Regions from separate parts of the Pseudoalteromonas sp. NFXS39 genome, predicted to be linked through region 3. Evidence: predicted binding sites of a transcription regulator. Region 3 holds the regulator's gene; each other region holds the start of a gene.
The links. The regulator LexA, encoded in region 3, represses DNA repair genes until DNA is damaged. The targets are predictions, from matches to a motif close to TACTGTATNNNNATACAGTA.
Positions count from the first base shown of each region.

Region 1: a site for LexA is predicted at 3,744-3,763, ahead of J3455_RS09970 (SulA-like leucine-rich domain-containing protein). Genes of this name have one in related genera too.
Region 2: a site for LexA is predicted at 3,821-3,840, ahead of J3455_RS04625 (YebG family protein). Genes of this name have one in related genera too.

Region 1 covers NZ_JAGDEC010000004.1:313,546-320,934, forward strand. The annotation lists gene fadE (acyl-CoA dehydrogenase FadE) at 1-1,359, shown strand, start outside; gene J3455_RS09965 (S9 family peptidase) at 1,558-3,483, shown strand; gene J3455_RS09970 (SulA-like leucine-rich domain-containing protein) at 3,787-4,224, shown strand; gene J3455_RS09975 (YchJ family protein) at 4,265-4,744, shown strand; gene J3455_RS09980 (alpha/beta hydrolase) at 4,741-5,565, opposite strand; gene J3455_RS09985 (alpha/beta fold hydrolase) at 5,568-6,212, opposite strand; gene J3455_RS09990 (LysR substrate-binding domain-containing protein) at 6,575-7,389, shown strand, end outside.
Region 2 covers NZ_JAGDEC010000002.1:222,913-230,301, reverse strand. The annotation lists gene J3455_RS04650 (bifunctional diguanylate cyclase/phosphodiesterase) at 1-590, opposite strand, end outside; gene J3455_RS04645 (chorismate mutase) at 925-2,076, shown strand; gene dsbB (disulfide bond formation protein DsbB) at 2,204-2,722, shown strand; gene J3455_RS04635 (DUF6170 family protein) at 2,722-3,024, shown strand; gene J3455_RS04630 (ComEA family DNA-binding protein) at 3,354-3,647, opposite strand; gene J3455_RS04625 (YebG family protein) at 3,894-4,196, shown strand; gene putP (sodium/proline symporter PutP) at 4,258-5,769, opposite strand; gene J3455_RS04615 (EAL and HDOD domain-containing protein) at 6,139-7,362, shown strand.
Region 3 covers NZ_JAGDEC010000003.1:29,849-37,237, reverse strand. The annotation lists gene ctaD (cytochrome c oxidase subunit I) at 1-1,189, opposite strand, end outside; gene coxB (cytochrome c oxidase subunit II) at 1,189-2,331, opposite strand; gene lexA (transcriptional repressor LexA) at 2,769-3,386, opposite strand; gene J3455_RS06320 (PaaI family thioesterase) at 3,548-3,985, shown strand; gene J3455_RS06315 (hypothetical protein) at 3,993-4,373, opposite strand; gene J3455_RS06310 (PepSY-associated transmembrane domain-containing protein) at 4,532-5,257, shown strand; gene J3455_RS06305 (VOC family protein) at 5,232-5,585, opposite strand; gene J3455_RS06300 (endonuclease) at 5,700-6,353, shown strand; gene J3455_RS06295 (S41 family peptidase) at 6,453-7,389, shown strand, end outside.

The DNA of each region.
Region 1 (7,389 bases), on a different contig from region 3:
GTTGAATGTTTATCTGTTGGTCGTGCAATCACATTGCCGTCTAACTCTACAGGTGGCATAAAAACAATCGCGCTTGCAACAGGCTCTTACAGCCGTATTCGTCGTCAATTCCGTTTACCAATTGGTCAAATGGAAGGTGTTGAAGAATCAATGGCAAAACTTGCAGGTTACGCATATAGCTCTGATGCTGCAGTTAGTATGTCTACAGGGGCTGTTGACCTTGGTGAAAAACCATCGGTTGTATCTGCAATTATTAAATACCACTTAACTGAGCAAATGCGTGAAGCGACTATTCACGGCATGGATGTTCACGGTGGTAAAGGCATCATGCTTGGTCCAAACAACTATTTAGGTCGTGGCTACCAAGGTGCGCCAATTGCGATTACCGTTGAAGGTGCAAATATCTTAACACGTAACATGATCATCTATGGTCAAGGTGCAATTCGTTGTCATCCATTTGTGTTAACTGAGCTAGGTGCTTGTGCAATTGAAGACCGCGAAGAAGCCCTTGCAGTATTCGATAAAGCGTTAATGGGTCACGTTGGCTTTACTATTTCGAACCTTGTTCGCACTAAGTGGTTAGCATTTACAAATGCACGTTTTACGAGTACGCCGTACAAAGATGAAACCGCTGAGTTTTATCGTGTTGCGTCACGTTTCAGTGCATCGTTAGCATTAATGTCAGATATCAGCATGGCGGTATTTGGTGGTTCATTAAAACGTAAAGAGCGTATCTCTGCACGTTTAGGTGACTTACTAAGCTACTTATACCTTGTATCTGCAACACTTAAACGTTACAACGACGAAGGCCGTAAAAAAGAAGATTTTGCGCTTGTTCAATGGAGCTGCCAAGATCACCTTTACCACTGCCAACGTGCACTAGCTGACTTAATTAACAACATGCCATCTGCCCCACTTCGTGCGATGCTAAAAATCATGTTATTCCCATTCGGTCGTCCAGTTCGTAAGCCTACAGATAAGCTTGAGCACAAACTTGCTCACTTATTACAAGTACCAAGCGAAACTCGTAACCGTTTAGCTAACTACATTTACCTTAAAAACGAGCCGCTTAACCTTGTGGGTCGTCAGGAGCAAACGCTTAAAGACATTCTTGAAGTTGAGCCTTTGTTTGACAAGGTATGCCGTGAAAAAGGCGTGAAACTGCCTTTCTTCCAGCTTGATAAAGTAGCGCAAATGGGCCTTGAAGCAGGTATTTTAAGCCAAGCTGAAGCCGACAAATTAGCTGCTGTTGAAAAAGCCCGTCTTGATGTTATTAACGTTGACGACTTTGACCCAGCTGACTTAGTTGCCGGTAAGGTAGCCCGCGGCGAGAGCGATAAAAAAGCAGACGCCGCTTAAGCTAGCAAAACAATTCCAATTGTTATGAAAAACCAAACCAGCGCAAATTGCGCTGGTTTTTTCGTTTAAAAACTCTCTAGCACACTCATGTACCTATTTATTTACATGATTTGTAACAAATATCGAACGGGTAAAACTTGCGTTTAGATTATGAACAGGCAACACTTTATAACGAAAAATTAACAAGGAATAATTACAATGAAACCGAGTTTTCAAATAGCAGCAGTTGCATGTGCGCTTAGCCTTGCACTTGCAGGATGTTCACAATCAACCCCATCAACTAGCATCACCGAAAGCGTGCAACAAAGCCAAAATGTTAAACAGTATGATGCTGAAACTTTTTTTGATACAACCTCAATTATGGGCAGCAGCTTTTCACCTAAAGGCGACAAAATACTCGTTAGCAGTGACGAAAGCGGCATTTATAGCCTGTATGAAGTAGATATAAAAACTGCCAAAAAAACCCGTTTAACAGACTTTGAAGACAGTACTTATGCAGTGGCTTATTTCCCTCAAGATGAGCGCGTATTATTTACTAAAGACTCAGGCGGTAACGAGCGTTATCACATCTATGTTCGCGAAACAGATGGCACAGTGAAAGACCTCACCCCTGGTGAAGAAACCCGAGCAGGGTTTGCTGGCTTCACCGAAGACGGTAAACAGTTTTTTATAACCAGCAATCAGCGTGATGCTAAGTTTATGGACCTATATCGTGTTGATGCTAACAGCTATGAAGTAACACCTGTTTATCAAAATACCATGGGCCTTGATGTCGGCGCAATCAGCCCTGATGGCCGTTTTATTGCTTTATCGAAAAACAATTCGAACAAAGACAGCGATGTATTCATACTTGATACTCGTAAAAAAACTCTGAAACCAGAGCTCATTACCCGCCATGACGGCGACGCTAAATACGGCCCTGAAACATTTTCAAGAGACAGTAAATCATTGTACTACTCAACTGATGCTAAGGGTGAGTTTGCAGAAGTATGGCGTTATGATTTAACTACCGGTGAGCACAGCCCTGCCCTCAAAGATGAGTGGGATGTAAGCTTTATTTACTTCTCTAAATCTGGCCGTTACCAAGTAAGCGGTGTTAATGCTGATGCAAGCACTAAGGTGTCGATAATCGATACCACCACAGGTAAAGGTATTGCCATGCCATCACTGCCTGCTGGTAACTTACGCGGTGTAAATTTTTCAGCTGATGAAAAAACCATGGCGTTTTACCTAAATTCAGACACCTCTCCAAGCAACCTATTTGTATGGCAAGTCGGTGAGTCGAAAGCTAAACAATTAACCAATACATTAAGTGATGCAATTGATCAAAGTGACTTGGTTGAAAGCACCATTGTGCGCTTTAAAAGCTTTGATGGTTTAGAAATTCCGGGAGTTTTATACAAGCCTAAGCAAGCCAATAGCAACAACAAAGTACCTGCTTTAGTATGGGTGCATGGCGGCCCTGGTGGACAAAGCCGCACTGGATATAGTGCTATGCAGCAACATCTAGTAAATCATGGTTATGCCATTTTTGCAGTCAATAACCGAGGTAGCTCAGGTTACGGTAAAACCTTCTTCCATTTAGATGACAAAAAGCATGGCACTGACGATTTACAAGATATCGTTTACGGTAAAAAACACCTGCAAAGCCTAGATTGGGTCGATGCTGATAAAATTGGCATCATAGGGGGCAGCTATGGTGGTTTTATGACTGCTGCTGCACTTGCCTTCGAACCTGAAGAGTTTAAAGTCGGCATTAATATTTTTGGTGTAACGAATTGGGTTAGAACCTTAAACTCGATTCCACCATGGTGGGAAAGCTTTAAAAAGGCGCTGTATGACGAAATGGGCGACCCCGCGACAGACGGTGAACGTCACCGTGCAATTTCGCCACTATTTCATGCTAAAAACATCACTAAGCCTTTAATGGTGATTCAAGGTGCTAACGACCCTCGCGTTTTACAAGTTGAAAGCGATGAGCTCGTTGCCGCTGTAAAAGCAAATGGTGTGCCTGTCGAATATGTATTATTCGATGATGAAGGCCATGGGTTTACTAAAAAGGAAAACCGTATAAAAGCCTCAAACGCATATCTTGAGTTTTTAAATACCTACTTAGATAAATAGCAGAACTACAAAGATTAAGAGCCGGTTTCTATACCGGCTTTTTTATGCAAAATACCTGTATAGAAGCAAAACTTAGCTATTTACATAGTACTGTATAAAATACTGTATAGCTTTAGCGGTAAATTTCTCACCTTTTTCAACCTTCAAAACAAAACCATAACCAATTGTTTAATAACAACTAAATTATTTTAATTAAAATAAAACTGAATTATTGGTTAAAAAATAGCAAAAAAGCACTTGCGCAAGAACACTGTATAAACTACTGTATACACATACTGTATAAACAACCAGTGAGTGAAAGTTATGTTACAGCCAATTACCTTAAGAACAGTTAAAAGCTACCAACAAGATAACGACAAAGCGTCTGTTAACTTAATTCAAATTGAAGATGAAATATCAGCAACCTTTGAACTATTAAAGGTATTGCATCATTACAATAGCCAAAATGCATGGACCCTATTAATTGCTCCTGATCATGTTCCTAGTAAAGCGTTATTAGATTCGTGTTCGATTGATACCAGCAAACTGCTTGTGATAAGACAAAAGCATTTAGTTAACCTTGAGTATGTACTTAGCTCAGCATTACATAACGGTAATTTTGCTGCTGTAATCACATGGACAGATATTGTAAGCAATCATCAACTTGATTCGATGAACTTAAACCTTGAGCAGGCATCTGCTAAGTTTTATTGTTTTACAAAAAGCGCCCAATTAAACAATTTAGTACCGCAGCCACAATAGGCTTGTTAAAATAACAATTTATAGTTTTAGGTAAGTTGTTATGACATCACTCACACACTCCCTTTGTCCTTGTGGCAGCGAATTGACTTACGAGCTTTGCTGCCAACCTTTTCATACAGGTGCAAGCCAAGCTGATAACCCAGAGCAACTTATGCGTTCTCGTTTTAGTGCCTACGCGCTAAAAGATGCTAAATATGTATTTAGTACCTATGCACAAAGCCAGCAAGCCGCTAACCCGGTTCGCGAAATCAAAGATTTTGCTAATAGCTGCCGTTTTACCAAACTCAGTGTTTTAGATACTGAACATAATGATCAAGAAGGTTTTGTAGAATTTAAAGCAAATTACTTTTACCAAAACTTGTATTGTGAGTTACACGAAAAATCGCGTTTTATTAAAGAAGATGGCCTATGGCGTTACCTAGATGGTGATATAACGCCAGTTGCAGATATTAAAATTGGCCGTAATGATGAATGCCCTTGTGGTAGCGGCAAAAAATATAAAAAGTGTCACGCTCTTTAGTTATCATTAACCTGGTAAATCCAGTCTAAGGCTTGGGTAATCGTTGTTGGGAATGCTGTTGCATGGCGTGCCTGAGGGATAACAAATAAATTTGTTGTAACCAGCGCGCCGCTTTGTTTATTAATTTTAGCTGCTAATTGCCTTGCGCCCGAAACCATTTGTTCACCTTCACTTTCTTCAAGTTCTCCGATACCAATATACACTTTAGTTGTTTTGCTCGTGGCCACCACAGGTAAAGCTAAAAGGTCATGCTGCTTAAACCACACTGAAGGGCTACCTATGACATAACTAGAAAAAAGCGTAGGCTCAGTAAACAAGGTATAGGCTGCAAATAAACCACCAAGCGAGTTACCGACCAAGGTGTTTTTTTGGCTTGTTCTGTAGTGAGCATCAATATAGGGCAATACTGATTGTTTTAAATAATTGAGGTAGTTTCTTGCTCCCCCAGTCTGTCGCTGCCAATTTTTATCTTCAAATAGGGTGTAGTCATAAATACGGCTATTATGCCCAGACATGCCTTTTTGGTATCCTATAGCAACGATAATAACCTCTTCAATGGACCCCGAATTCATCATAAAGCGACTAGCACCAGAGGCAATTGGCAAACTATAATTTGCATCTAATAGATACACCACAGGGTAGCGTTTATGACTTTGCTTTTGGTAGCTAGGTGGCAGTTTAATAGTGATTGGGTATTCGTTGTCTGAATGTTTATCTTTAAGCAAAACTGTATCAGTGCGCGGCAACGTAAACGGCTCAGCATCGCTTGAAAAGCTTATTCCGAAAACACTAATCGCTAAAAATAACAATATATAAGGCATAGTTAATCCTTTAGCCACTTCTTAATAGGTAACACCCATTCATCTTTTGGCTTATAAAATGCGCCATGTGAAAGCCCTGTATTGATGCTTATTTCTTCGAACTTGGTTACCTCATTCCTATCAATTAAAAATTGGCAAGAGCCAACCTGATCTGAACGTTCAAAGATAGAGTAAACCTTGCCGTAAGCTTTAACTGATGGGAGCTTTTTAATTAAACCAGCACAACCAGCTAAAATAATTAAGTTGATATTTGTACGTTTAAGTTCATTGGCTGCCATTATCGACAATGCCCCACCCCTTGAAAAACCAACCAAACTGATGTTTGATTCAGCAACACCGGCAGTTATTAATGCTTCAACGTCTGCTGCAAGCTTTTTCGCAAACACAAAAGGTTCTGTGCCTTTTGGTCTATGGTAAGCAATTAAATGATAGCTCTCATCTGCAAGCGCTTCTTTTACGGCAACAAAATCATAAATCCCAAAGGTTTTGTGAACAGGCTTAGGGTTATGCCCTTCTACAATAAAACCATGTGAATAAAAAACATAGTGACCATGTGGGTCAATTTCTGTCGGAAACTGGCTGTTAATAGTGCCAGCAAAAGCAGGCATAACCCAACAAGCACAGAGTAAAAATACAGTACGCAACACAGACATCCCTATGAAAAATAAAACTACCATTGTTTTAGATAATAACATTATAAAAAATAATACCTTAGCGAACAGCTCTACCCTACTACTATTAATTGAGAATAAATATCAAGTTAGTTCTCGCAAGCTATAACACTATTAAAATAGCAAGTTTCAACTTGAGGTAAATTCATATAATTTCATAACTAAAATACAAAAAATTACATGACAACGCTGTCAATTATTTATAGGAAGGCGTAGTGTAAAAAAGCGGTTAAATTAATCGCCAATTTTAGACGTCTAGACGTTGAAAAAAATAATTCTAAGGCGTAGTATGTTCGTAATCTGAGTCAGACTCACATTTTTCATGAGATTTTTTAAAGATGATTGATATAAAACACTTAAAAACCATAGCGACCCTTAAAGAAACAGGCTCTTTGGTCAATACAGCGCGTGAGTTATTTCTAACTCAATCGGCTTTATCGCATCAAATTAAAGATCTTGAGAATAAGTTAGATTGCCAACTGTTTGAACGTAAGACACAGCCTGTGCGCTTCACACCACAAGGTATGTTACTTCTGGAACTTGCTAACGAGGTATTACCTCGAGTTGAAGCAACGAAATGTCGCTTAAAGGAAAGCCTGAATCAGCCAATATCAAATTTACGTTTAAGTGTTGAGTGTCATGCCTGCTTTCATTGGTTGCTACCAACCATAAAAGAATTTAATAACTTTTGGCCTGATATTAAAATTGATTACGAGCGCGGCTTTAGTTACGACGCTATCCCAGATTTAATTAATGATGAATTAGATCTTGTCTTAACTTCTGATATCCGTGAACCAGATCAGCTTGAATATGCACACCTGTTTGATTTTAAATTAAAACTAATCGTTGCACCGGATCATGAATTGGCAAAAAAAGCCTATGTCACGGCCCTTGATTTAAAGAACGAAACAATTATTTCTTACCCTATTCCGCGTGAGCGCCAAGATATCTTTAAACATTTCATTCAAAATGCAAGATTTGATGGCACCCTTAAAACTGTTGACCAAGGCTTATTGATTTTCCAATTAGTGAGCGCAGGTATGGGAGTTGCAGCATTACCAGATTGGCTAGTCACCCCTTATGAAAGCCAAGGGCTTATTAAGTCTATTCCGTTAGGTGCATTAGGTCTTACACGCCCTATGTATTTAGCGAT
Region 2 (7,389 bases), on a different contig from region 3:
TTAGTTGCAGCTTGGGCATAATTGAAGGCTTCGTCTTTGGTGAAGTCAAAGTCGCCAGGTACATTTAGCGCCCAGTTTGGTGGCGCTATACGAATAAAGTTGTCTTTCGTAACTAAGTAAAAATTAAAGAAATCTTGAATTAAAGTAGGTGAAACGATTTTCCACAATGATTCAGAATCGTTTATAAGCTGCTTATAAAATTCAGAATATTTATCTTGAGGGATAAACGCTGCAGATAAACCATTTTCTGAAGTACTGCGGATACTGCCATCAACGGAAAATTTAATATCGGCGCTTCGTTTGCTTTGTAAGTGAGACTCATTGTGAAGCAGTTGGCTGCTTACAACATTATTAGCCTGCTCAGCGATATTTATTTTAGTTTTAATCAGGCGGTTAAATTGACGACTCAAGCGTTCACTCGAGTGTTTTAAAAGTTCATGCTCTTCAAAAACAAGCTGTTTTTCTTCAGATTTAAGCATCAAAGCCGCAGCACATATACCTGCAATCAAACAAATCGCAGAGATCAGCAGCGACAATTTCATACTTAATGAATTCACACCAAAACGTGATGGCGGTCGTCGATACACCACAGGACTACCTTATTAATAATTGTTATTATTTATTGTGCAAAAACAAATATACCAGATTCATTTTTATATTTATAAATTTTTTATGAAGATTAATGAATTTTCTGAATAAACACATATGATTTCAAAATTAGCCTCGATAGGCGGTTGACTTTACATACAAGTGTTTTTACATTAACTCAATGAAACAAATTATCTCTCGCACTTACTTTTCGTTTTTTAGCTTCTTTAAATAGAGGAGGCTTAACTGTTTGCGAGATAAATTCACCGAATAGCTAAAGCCTCCCACTTGGGAGGCTTTTTTGTTTGCGCACTGTTTTGGAATGAGGAAACCAACATGAGCATTGATACATTAAATGCGTTACGACACGATATTAATGAAATAGATTCCGACTTACTTGTCTTACTGGCAAAAAGACGTCGTATCAGCCACAGCGTGGTTGAGTACAAGATAGCCAATAACAAACCAATTCGCGATGAGGCTCGCGAACAAGCATTACTCGAAAAACTCATTAGTTATGGAAAATCATTAGGCCTTGATGCGTACTACATTAATAACGTGTTCCAAACCATTCTTGAAGATTCTGTTCTAAACCAACAAGCGATGTTGCAAAAAAACCTTAACCCAGAAGCCATGAGCGAAAGTCATCGTGTTGCTTATTTGGGTGGTCAAGGTTCATACAGTCAATTAGCCTGTCATAAATATTTCAGCCGCCGCCCGGGTAAAGTAATTGAAATGGGTTGTTCTAGCTTTGACCAAATCACCGGTAAAGTAGAAAGTGGCCAAGCTGATTTTGGTTTATTACCCATTGAAAACACCAGTTCTGGTAGTATCAATGAAGTATTCGATTTATTACAGCACGCTCAAGTATCAATTGTTGGTGAAGTGACGCACAGCGTTGAACACTGTTTATTAGCGATGCCTGGTACTGAGTTATCTCATATCAATAAAATATTTGCTCACCCACAGCCTTTTGCTCAATGTAGCCGTTTCATTCAGGGCTTAGGTGACATTCAACATGAAACCTGTGATTCAACTTTCCATGCATTGCAATCAGCAGTTGAAACCGCAAACAGTGCCGCTATCGGCTCTGCACAAGCAGGGAAAAACGTCGGTTTAGAAGTGGTTAAATCAGGCTTGGCCAATCAAAGTGAAAACCATAGCCGCTTCATTGTAGTAGCCCGTAAACCTCTTCAAGTGTCGAAACAAATCCCAACCAAAACGAGTTTAATTATGGCCACCAAGCAACAAGCGGGTTCGTTAGCTGACGCCTTAATGATTTTTAAACATCACAAAATTAACCTTGTAAAACTAGAGTCACGTCCAGTACCTGGAAACCCTTGGGAAGAAGTGTTTTATGTAGATCTCGAAGCAAACCTTGATGACTTACATGTTAAACAGGCACTAGAAGAGCTAAAAGAACATACTCAGTACACCCGTGTACTTGGTTGTTATCAAAGTGAGTCTTTGCAAGCTGTAAGTGTTTAACTGACGATCATTACTGATTAATGAAAGGAGCCGCTTGGCTCCTTTTTCGTATAATTTCATCTTAGATACTTGCACCCACAGCCCCGTCTAAGCATAATCTTGAAAACAATTTCAAATTGGATCATTCATGAATTGGTTAGCAGAATTAGCAACTAAAAGAACACCTTGGTTATTATTAGCATTTATTTCACTAGCGTTTGAAGTCACTGCGTTGTTTTTTCAATACAGCATGGGACTTGAACCATGTATTATGTGCATTTATCAACGTACCGCTGTTTTAGGCTTACTTGCAGCAGGTGTGATTGGAGCGATTAACCCGCAAAATATGGTTGTTCGCCTTGTTGCATTTGCTACTTGGGGTATCTCTGCAATCTGGGGTTACTTTATTGCTAAAGAACACATTGCAATGCAAAACAATACCGACCCTTTTGCATTTAGCTGCGCATTTGAGCCTAATTTCCCAAGCTTTATGCCACTGCATGAATGGATCCCTAGCTTTTTTGCAGCCACTGGCGATTGCGGCAATATTGATTGGCAATTTGCCTCAATGAGTATGCCTGCATGGATGGAGATTATTTTCGCTGCGTTTTCAATAGTCTTTGTAGCCGTTTTATTTAGCCGTTTAGTAACTAAAAAGTCGTTATAATGATTTATTTTTTTACTAGTCAAATCCCTGCTTTAAAAACTTTTAAAGTAAGGCAGCGCCAGCAAATAATTGCACTTGCTCTGGCTCATTTAAGCCCAAGTAAAAAGATTATTTTATCGGTGTGTAAGCTTGCCTTTCTTGCGCCATTATTTTTAGGTTTAGCCTACTTTGAAGGCTGGATGCTGTTACCTTGGTTATTATTAGCAGGCTTAAGTTACCCACTTATCACAACACCTATCGAAAATTTGTTCGCACTAGCGCATTTAGACAAAGCTATCAATGAATTTAAACAGGGCGAATAACGCCCTGTTTAGGGCTTGTTGACCTTTGTGGATTAAAGTTTGTTCACTCTAGGGGCAATTTAATCGCGGCGCGAGATTTGTAACCTAGTGGACTAAGTAAAAATCGAGCAAAGCTACCGCGTTCTGCCCACGCCCTTTAGCTTCATCTATTTAAGTAATAAAAAGATAATCGCCCCTAGGAAGAACCCAAAAGGCAGCGCGTGTTTGGTATGGATGCTGCGTTATCGCCTATTTATGTTGAACAACCACACGACATAGGCTCTGCCTTGCTTAAATACCAAACATACTGCTGCAAAATCAATCACAATAGGTCAACACGCCCTAGTCTTTTAAAGCGTAATTTTCCCCTCAAGTTTAGCAAATACCTTATCGCCTATTCCTTTTACTTCTTTTAATTGCTCTACCGACTTAAACGGACCTTGCTTATTGCGATGCTCAACAATCGCTTTAGCTTTAGACTCACCAATACCCGGTAATTGAGTAAGTTGATCGATGCTAGCTTTGTTAATACTGAGCTTTTGCATTTTAACTTGTTTTGCTTCGGTTGGTTTTACGGCGAATGCCGGTGTTGTAGGCAGTAACGCAATACTCGTGGCAAGTAAAAGACTTGATAGTAATTTCATAATTTCCTCCGTGATGTCCATCTTGGACAGGTAGTTAGCTATTACCCAACACTCACTCCATCGCTTGTGTTTAACTTTGGGTAACAATATAAATAAAGCTAATGCCCCTATTATTGTCAAATTTGTTCCATAAAAAATTTCTTTAGATACTTGCAAAGTAAGGCCCGAAGCATTACTGTATATAAAAACAGTAATCAAAGTGGCGATTTTACGCTGCAAATGCCACGCTTAAATGCAGGAGAAATCATGGCTGTTGTTGTTAAATATGTTGTAGAAAGAAACGGAGTCGAGCGCATGACGTTTACTACTAAGAAAGAAGCTGATGCGTATGACAAAATGCTCGACATTGCTGAGTCATTAGAATTAATGCTTGAAAAAGTTGATGTACCATTAAGCGAGCAACAAATTGAATCACTAGCGCTTGAAATGGCAAAAGAAAAAGACCAATTTATGGCTGTACTTAAAGGTGCAAAAGAGGTTCCTGCGAAGCCTAAAAAAGCAAAATCAGACGATAACGTTGCAGATATAAAAGAAAAAGCTGCAAGCTAAGCATTGGTTATAAAATTAAAAAAGGGCAACAAATGTTGCCCTTTTTTGTGCTTACTCAAAACTAAAGTGATGACTCAACTTCATCAAATAAATCTGTAATTTCTTTTTTCGGCTCAGTCGTCATTAGGCTCACAACAATAATGGCAATCGTTGATAAAATAAAGCCAGGGACAATCTCATAAATAATTGCACTTAGCGATTGGCCATCGATCTTAATTGGCGCGTAAATCCAAAACAGTACTGTTGCAGCACCGACAACCATACCACTGATAGCGCCTTGTAAGTTCATGCGCTTCCAGTAAAGGCTAAGTAGTACTAATGGACCAAATGCAGCACCGAAACCAGCCCATGCATTACTTACTAAATCCAAAATAGAGCTATCGCGGTCATACGCTAGGTAAATAGCAAACAGAGCAACCAAGATAACACTAATACGACCGACTAATACTAGCTCTTTTTGAGAAGCACTTCGGTTTAAATAAATCTTATAGAAGTCTTCTGTTAGAGAGCTTGAACACACTAGTAATTGCGATGAGATGGTACTCATAATCGCAGCTAAAATAGCAGCCAATAAGAAACCAGCAATTAGAGGATGGAAGATAAGTTCAGACAATACCAAGAAAATAGTTTCTTTATCATCAATTGGCATTTGGTTTTCAAGCATATAAGCAGCACCAAATAAACCTGTTAACACAGCACCAATTGCTGAAAGTGTCATCCACGACATCCCCACACGTCGCATAGTTGGCATATCTTTAACTGAACGCACAGACATAAAACGAACAATAATATGCGGCTGTCCAAAATAACCAAGACCCCATGCCATTGCAGAGATAATAGCAATCGTCGAACCACCAGCAAACCAGTCCATCATATTAAGTGCATGAATTTCAGTTTCTTTTGGTGAGCTTAACAATAAATCATAGCGTGCATTGGCGAGTGTATCCATGAATGGTTGATCAAGCATAGTATATGTCGCAATTGGTACTGCAAGCAGCGAGATAAACATGATACAGCCTTGAACAAAGTCTGTAAGGCTTACTGCTAAGAAGCCACCAAACAAGGTATATAACACTACAACGCCAGTTGTGATATACAGACCCATTTCATAGCTCATATTAAATGAGTTTTCGAATAACTTACCACCCGCGACAACACCTGATGAAGTATACAAGGTGAAGAAAACAATGATTACTATCGCAGAAATAACACGCAGTATATTTTTATTATCATCAAAGCGGTTTGCGAAATAATCTGGAATGGTGATTGAGTCATTCGCTTTCTCAGTATAAACACGTAAACGAGGCGCTACCAAGAAATAGTTAGCCCAAGCACCGAGTACTAGACCTATAGCAATCCAAACTTTGCTTAAGCCGAACAGATACATTGCACCTGGTAAGCCCATTAGCAGCCAACCACTCATATCTGATGCACCTGCTGAAAGCGCAGCAACACTTGGTGATAAATTACGACCACCTAGCATATAACCTGATACATCGTCTGTGGATTGCTTATAAGCGTATAGCCCAATCCCCAACATTACGATGAAGTACAATGCTAACGAAATTATCATTCCTGTTTCCAAATTAGCCTCCAATAATTGTTTAATGTTGGCTTTTAATCCGAATAATGACTCGCAAGTTACTTAATTTTAAGACATTATTGGGGTAAAAACCGATATCACTCATGACTATAACATGCTTCTACCCTACAACTCCAATCAAGCCGTTCAGTGGCAGGTTTACAATTACAACCTTTTCATAACAAAAATGTGATATTTAATCGCTAGTTATAGAATTTCATTACAATTTATCCTAGTCTTAGGATCACAGAAAATCAGTATTTATCCTCAAAAATGAATATTTAATTAATGCTATTTTAGGCACGATGACTTATATTGCTCATGGATAAATGAATTAACCGAAGTGGACTTGCTAGGACTATGTATTTTTACGCTGCACGCCAACCTATTTTAGATAAGGAAAAGAAACTTGTCGGCTACGAACTCTTGTTTAGGGATGGCGTAGATAACGTTTTTCCTGATATTGACGGTGATGAAGCGACATCTCGACTCATTGAAGGTAGTCAGTTCAATTTTGGTTTAGAAGATTTAACGGATAACAAACCAGCCTACATTAATTTCACTTTAGAGACACTCCAAAAAGGCTACCCACTTTTACTGGGTAAAGAGCAAGTAGTTGTCGAAATTCTTGAAACGATTCAACCGGGTAAACGTTTACTAGCAATGGTTCAAGATTTAAAAGAGCGCGGATATACGCTTGCCCTTGATGATTACATACACCAACCTGTTTGGCGCCATTTTTATCCGTATATCGATATTATCAAAATTGACTTTTTAACCTGTGATAAAGAGTCTATTGAATCCGTCGTTGAGGCAATCAAACCTCACCCGCACATCAAGTTACTCGCCGAGAAAGTTGAAACATACGAAAAATACCAACTTGCTTTGGACATGGGGTTTAGCTATTTTCAAGGCTTTTTCTTTTCAAAGCCTGAAATGGTGCAAAGTAAAACTTTACCACCTTCTGAGATGGCTCTTGCCGAGCTTTTATACGAAACCTCAAGTATTGATTTAAATCTCAGAAAAATCACCGAGGTATTTGAACGAGACGTTAACTTATCTTACAAGTTGTTACGCTATTCAAACTCAGCAGCTTTCAAACGCAGAGCTGAAATTAGCACGATAAAACAAGCGCTGATTGTTTTAGGCAGTGAAGAAATCAAACGTTTCTTATCACTTTTATTTGCTGCACAAGTTGCGGCAGATAAACCTGCAGAGCTGATACGTTTATCACTAACCCGCGCCCGTTTTGCTGAGTTATTAGCAATAAGCCATGGCAAGTTACGTGATACGGGTATGGCATTTTTAACCGGTATGATGTCGTTAATGGACGCTATCCTCGATGAAGATATGCCAAGCGTAATGGGTAAACTTCCTCTTACAAATGAAATCAAAGGTGCTTTGCTTCATGGTGAAGGATTACTAGCGACTTATTTACGCTTAGTAAAATTTTATGAACAAGCTGAGTGGGATAAAGCAAAGGATATTCAAGAAGAACTCGGTCTTAAACCCGAAGAAGTACCTGATGCTTACCACGATGCATTAAGCTGGTCTAATGAACAAATGGGTGTATTTGGAGATTAACTCCCCCCTTTATAAACATAAAAATGC
Region 3 (7,389 bases):
AATGGAAGTGTGCCACCACAAAATAGGTATCGTGATACTGGAAATCTGCCGGTGTAATGGCAAGCATCAAGCCAGAGAAACCACCTAAGGTGAATAACACAATAAAGGCGATGGCAAACATCATCGGAATTTCAAAGCTAATTGAACCGCGCCACATGGTGGCTACCCAGTTAAACACTTTAACGCCCGTTGGCACCGAAATGAGCATTGTGGCGTACATGAAAAACAACTCGCCGGCTACAGGCATGCCTGTGGTAAACATATGATGTGCCCAAACGATGAAGCTCAGCAGCGCAATGGATGAGGTTGCATACACCATAGAAGCATAGCCAAATAACTTTTTACGTGAGAAGGTCGGCACAATAGTCGAAATAATCCCAAAGGCTGGCAAAATCATGATGTACACTTCGGGGTGACCGAAGAACCAGAAAATGTGCTGGAACATCACAGGATCACCACCACCTGCCGCATCAAAAAAGCTTGTTGCAAAGTATTTATCTGTCAGCACCATAGTCACAGCCCCAGCTAAAACAGGCATAACTGCGATCAATAAGAATGCTGTGATTAACCAAGTCCAAACAAATAGCGGAAGCTTCATCCAAGTCATACCCGGCGCTCTTAGATTGACGATAGTCACGATAACGTTAATCGCCCCCATAATTGAGCTAATACCCATGATATGTATGGCAAATACAAACAGTGCAGTGTTATCGTTACTATAAGTGGTGGAGAGTGGTGCGTAGAATGTCCAGCCAAACGCAGGACCACCACCTGGCATCAGTAACGAAGCCAACAGGATTAAAAATGCGAAAGGTAATATCCAAAAGCTCCAGTTGTTCATGCGTGGCAGTGCCATATCAGGTGCACCAATCATCATAGGCACCATCCAGTTAGCAAGCCCAGTAAATGCGGGCATAACGGCGCCAAACACCATGATCAAACCATGTACCGTGGTCATTTGGTTAAAAAAGTGCGGATCAACTAACTGTAATCCTGGCTGAAATAGTTCAGCGCGGATCACCATAGCCATCGCTCCACCAATCAAGAACATGGTAAGAGAAAAAATCAGGTATAAACTCCCGATGTCTTTATGATTGGTGGTGTAAAGCCAACGCTTAAAACCTTTAGCAGGATGATGATGGTCGTGATGCGCATGCCCAGTTGCTTGCTCATTAATAACGTTACTCATTATTTCGCCTCCGCTGCTGCATCAATCGCGGCTTGAATTTGACTCGGTTGGATCACATCGCCGGTATCATTACCCCATGCATTTCGCTTATAGGTAATAACCGCAGCAAGTTGCTTAATTGAAAGCTGCTTATCAAACGCTTGCATCGCCGTACCAGGGCGGCCATGTAACACGATATCTATGTGATCTTTTACATCACCTAATACAATGGGACTGCCTTTAAGTGCAGGAAACACGCCTGGTAAGCCCATACCAGTAGGCTGGTGACATGCAGCACAACTTGCCATATACACTTGCTCACCTAAGACCATAAGCTCTTCTTTAGGTAATGTTTGATCAAGCAAAGCAGCATCAGCGGCTGCTGCATTAGCCTTTTCTTCCTTAGCATCTGCAAGCCAATTAGCAAATTCATCTTCAGGTAAGGCTTTCACCACAACAGGCATAAAACCATGATCTTTACCGCATAGTTCTGCACATTGACCACGGTAAACACCTGGTTCGTTAATACGTGTCCACGCTTCATTGATAAATCCAGGGTTTGCGTCCTTTTTAACTGCAAAATCAGGAACCCACCACGAATGGATAACATCGTCTGAGGTCATTAAAAAGCGGACTTTTTTATTGATAGGAAGCACTAGCGGTTTATCTACCTCAAGCAAATAATGCTCCGTTTTTTCTGCCTGATTGTCTATTTGATCTTTTGGTGTAGATAGGATTGAGTAATAGGCTATATCTTCACCCATATATTCGTAATGCCACTTCCATTGCGAGCCTGTCACTTTAATTGTGATATCAGCTTTAGAGGCATCTTCCATAGCAATGAGAGTTTTTGTGGCAGGCACAGCCATGGCTATTAAGATGACAAATGGAATGGCAGTCCAAAGTATTTCAACTTTTGTACTTTCATGAAATTGGGCAGGCTTGGCCCCTTTAGATTTACGGTGGTGTATTAAAGCCCAAAACATCACCGCAAATACGATGATGCCGATTACACAACAGATAATAAATATCGTCATGTGTAACTCATAAACATTATTACTTATATCAGTCACCCCTTTTCGCATATTGTATTGACTATTTGCCAATACAATTTCTGGGAGTGCAACCAATATAAGCCACAAGGCGTAACGCAGTTTACCCATGTGACGGCTCCTTTAGATGCTATTGCAAGACGCAAAGCGAAAAGGCGATACAGCAAGGTGCCCATTCGTTTTTTTTATTGTTCAGAGCGACTACGTATCATTTTAACTCACTTATGATACTGGCCCCCTGTCTAACACCTCGCACATTTTTGTGTCTTTTTATTAATCAGGTGTTAATACATTGCTTTAACCAATTAGTTAAAAAATGACCAATAAGCAAGTTTTAGTGATAATAAATGTTTATTTTGGTGCAGAAATAACAACTATAATCAGCGCGTTATTTAATGTTATGGTTTACGAAGAATATACAAAAAGAGAGGAAAACTGCGCCATATAAGGCTTTAAATAAAGAGTAAGTATTCACAAATCCTAATTAAGTGGCAAAATCACAATGGCGCACCAAATTGAGTCAATTTAGCGCACCAAATAAGGGACAACTACATCCAGTCAGCGTTACGAATGACTCCTACAGCTAACCCTTCAATATTGAAAGATTCATGCTCAAGGTCAACCTCAATAGGTGAGAACTCTTCGTTTTCAGCGTGTAAAAGTACTTTCCGACCTGCTTTTTCTAGCCGCTTAACAGTTACATCTTCATCAACTCGAGCTACAACAACTTGCCCATTTTCAGCAACTTGCGTTCTATGTACTGCAAGCAAGTCACCGTCCATAATACCAATATCTTTCATACTCATGCCATTTACACGTAGTAAAAAGTCAGCGGCTGGTTTAAATAACGTAGGGTCAACTTGGCAATGACTTTCGACATGCTCCTGAGCCAAAATTGGCTCACCAGCTGCAACACGGCCAATCAAAGGTAAACCTAACTGCTCAGGTTCATCTTCTTCAATCAACTGAATACCACGACTCGCTCCAGGCTTCATTTTGATCATGCCTTTTTTTGCCAGTGCTTTTAGATGTTCTTCAGCGGCGTTGGCACTTTTAAAACCCAATGTTTGAGCTATTTCAGCGCGTGTTGGCGGCATGCCTGTATCTTTAATAAAGACTTTAATTAGTTCTAAGATTTGCGATTGGCGTTTAGTTAATGGGCGCATACAACTGGTTTTCCATACAGTACATTTAACTGTGAGTATATACAGTTATTTGAAAATCGCAAATTTAAATTAACTCCATCATATTGCTACAAAACTAACATTGAACCGCAATGAAAGATGCCATAAGGTATTAGCTTTAATTCGCATGTTAAGGAAACACAATGAGTATTTGGCACCATCCAATCACGCTGGAGCAATGTAAAGACTTGGAACAAGGAGTAACCGGGCAAGGCACTTTAATGAAAACGATGGGTATTGAGGTGACTGAAATTGGCGATGATTATTTAGTGGCCACCATGCCTGCAATTCCTGAACACCATAACCCTATGGGCATGGTTCATGGCGGAGCAAACGTTGTGTTAGCAGAAACAGTGGCAAGCTATGCAGCCAACTTTGTTATTGATTTCAATAAATTCTATGCTGTTGGTCAAGAGATTAATGCCAACCACATAAAAGCGTCTCGAAAAGGGACATTAACGGCAACGGCCAGACCACTTCATTTAGGTAAGCGCACCTCTGTTTGGGATATCAAAATTACCAATGCTGCTGGGGAGCTGTGCTGCGTATCAAGAATGACCGCAGCAGTCGTAGAGCGCTAAATTCAGTTTACTTTTCGACTGGATAAATAGTAATTTCAATCCCTGCGCCAATTGCTGAGATACGTAACAAGGTATCTGCATGCAGGGGTTGGTTAAAGCACTTTGGCGAGTTACCCGATTCAAACCCTAAATCAAATGTACGTTTTGAACAAGATAACCACTGCTTTAATGCATTGCGCGAGCAAGATTCAATTAATTCGCAAAGCTGGTTAATCGCTTTGTCTGGAGAGCTGATATCTGCAGTTGCTTCAATGCGTGCAAGTTGACGGTATTCATCTTGGTCATAATGTAAAACCATAGCGTTTTTCTTCAAATCAGCAACAAGCGCACTAATATCGTGCTTTGATTCAAGCTCCAGATCTACATTTAAAAATTGAATTTCCGACATACTCTCGTTTTTATCCTCTATTGATATCGACTGAAACTTTAACTCAGTTTTGTATATATACCAAATCTAGAATACAGTTAATGCGACATTTTGCCGCATTGGCAATACAGCTAAACAACCTAAAATAGCGCCCATACAACAATAATAACGGGGTGGTAATGAATAAACGCATGTTCAAATATGCTCGTAAAGGGCATAAATGGCTAGGCTATTTACTTGCTTTGCAGATCTTTTTTTGGCTTTTAGGTGGGCTTGTAATGAGTTCATTGCCGCTTGAAAAAGTGCATGGAAAACATCTAGCAAATCGCAGTCTAAGTAACCCTTTCTTAGTGTCAGACTACTCTGCTTCTATCGATAAAATAACGGCACAATTTGAACAAATTGAAAGTATCAAGTACAGCCACTTTTTAGAGTCGCCAATCATAGAAGTCACGGCACCGAGCGGCTCCTTTAATTTTGATGGCAGAACAGGTGATAAGATGCCTGCGCCGAATAAAGCACAAATAATTGAAAACGCGAGAACTCACTTACTTATTAACGCAAATATCACGCAAGCACAGCTGTTAACCAAAGGACCAAGAGAAGTGGCTCACAAGGCCAATGTTTGGCAAGTGAGTTTTGATGATTGGCTGAAAACAACCTTATATTTAGATAGCCAAACCGGTAAAGTCATTACAGTGCGCAGCTCCCTATGGCGCATTTTCGACTTTTTCTGGATGCTACACATCATGGATTATGATGAGCGCGAAAACTTTAATAACCCACTTCTAATTAGCTTTTCGGCCACCAGCGTACTGTTTTGTATTACGGGGATTATTTTATTGCTACAGAACATTCGTTTAAAACGTAAAAAGCCTGCTAAACGTGCTGGTCAATCAAAATAGGGTTGCCATCTGGGTCGGTGATAATAAAACTCGCGTCACCGGCTTTTTGTATTTCTAACCCTTGTTGCTGAAAATGCGCGGCTAATTGCTCAAAAGTGGCAAACTCTACCAGTGCCTCAGCATTTTGATCCCAGCCTGGGTTAAAGGTCAGCATGGTTTTATCAAACATGCCTTGAAACAAACCTATTAAATGTTCGCCGTTTTTCATAATTAACCAATGCTGCTCGATTTCGCCGGCAAATTCTTTAAAGCCAAGTTTTTCATAAAACTGCTTTGAAGCATGGATATCTTTCACATTTAAACTCACAGAAAAAGCACCTAATAACATAGTTGTAATTCCTCTAATAAACGGCCTAACAACTATAGCTGAGTTGAAAAACTTTTCCTTTTTAGAATAGTAGCTCTAAAATGGCTGCTCCTGTAGTTCACTGATGTGATGGATATGCGTTTATTTCTATATTTAACCCTTTGTTTAATTTTTACTTCCCCTGTATCCGCTAAACAATTTTCGAGCTTTTACAGTGCAAAAAAGCACTTAATTAAGAATCTACCAAGCAATAGTAAAAGCTTATATTGTGGCTGCGATATAAAGCGCCAAGGTAAAAAGCTTGTACCAGACCCTGAAGCTTGTGGTTATATTCCAAGAAACGCCATTACCCGCTCAGGAAACGAAAACGCTCGAGCAAAAAGAATAGAATGGGAGCATATAGTACCTGCGTGGGAGTTTGGTCATCAATTACAATGCTGGCAGGATGGCGGACGTAAAAACTGCATTAAGGTCAGTGAAAAATTTCGTCAAATGGAAGCCGACATAAATAACCTCGCTCCAGCTATTGGCGAGATCAATGCAGACCGTTCTAATTTTCGCTACGGAATAGTCGCAACATCTAGTGCCAGTTATGGAGCTTGCCCAGTAAAAATCGATTTTAAGCAACGTGTATTTGAGCCACCGATTTATGCAAGAAAGCAAATAGCCGATACCTACTTTTATATGCAAAAAACCTATGGCTTAAAAATATCTAACAAACAACGTAAGCTATTTGAGTCATGGCAGAAGCTCAAAGTAGCTGAAATTAGTAACCGTAAGTCTTTATAACTAAAAGCACATTCATTTACATTTGAGGCGCTACAATTTATTGCTTTCAGATACAGTAATTGCTAATTTTTAAGAAATACTATCGGAAAGGAAGCAAATATGTTTAACAATAATAAACTCGCCTTAGCAATATTTTTAGCAGTCTCAGGCGCGTCTCTATCTGGCTGCGGTGGCGGCGGTGGCTCTTCGAGCAATAACAACACAACAAACCCGCCACCAACAAGTTCAGAACCCACTTGGACCGCTGGTGTTTTTGAGCCATCAAGTGAATTTAAAGATCAATGCGCCGTTCCACGAACAGGCAATGATCCTTATAACAATAATCAGCCTTACCCAGATAATGCTGGCTCTGAGTTTACCGAGAAGATGTGGTTACGTTCATGGAGTGACGAAACCTACCTTTGGTACGACGAAATAGAAGACAATAATCCTGATAATTTCAGCTCTGTCGCCGCTTATTTTGACCAGTTAAAAACATTCGAAACGACGGACTCGGGTTCTTTTAAAGATAACTTTCATTTTAGCAGACCTACTGAAGAGTATTTTAAAGAAGCTCAATCTGGGGTTGTTTCTGGTTATGGAATTAATTGGGTATTTATCAGTAATGTTCCGCCACGAGAGCTACGTGTTGCCTATTTAGAGGATGACTCACCTGCTGCAAATGCAGGGTTACAACGCGGTGATACTATTTTAATGGTTGACGACGTTAGTATTGACACTAATACCCAACAAGGCGTAGATATTTTAAATGAAGCGCTATTTAGACCTACGGCTGGTGACGCCCATAACTTTGTTGTACGCAGTAATGATGGTACTGAAAAGTCGTTTACTCTAGTAGCCGGTAATATTGCTCAAACGCCCGTTCAGAATGTTGATACCTTAACAACTGAGAACGGTACAAAAGTTGGGTATATGCAATTTAATAGCTTTATCAGCATTGCTCAACCTGAACTGATAAGTGCTGTGAATAAGTTCAAAGCTGATAATATTGATGAGTTGGTTATCGATTTTAGATATAACGGCGGCGGTTTATTAG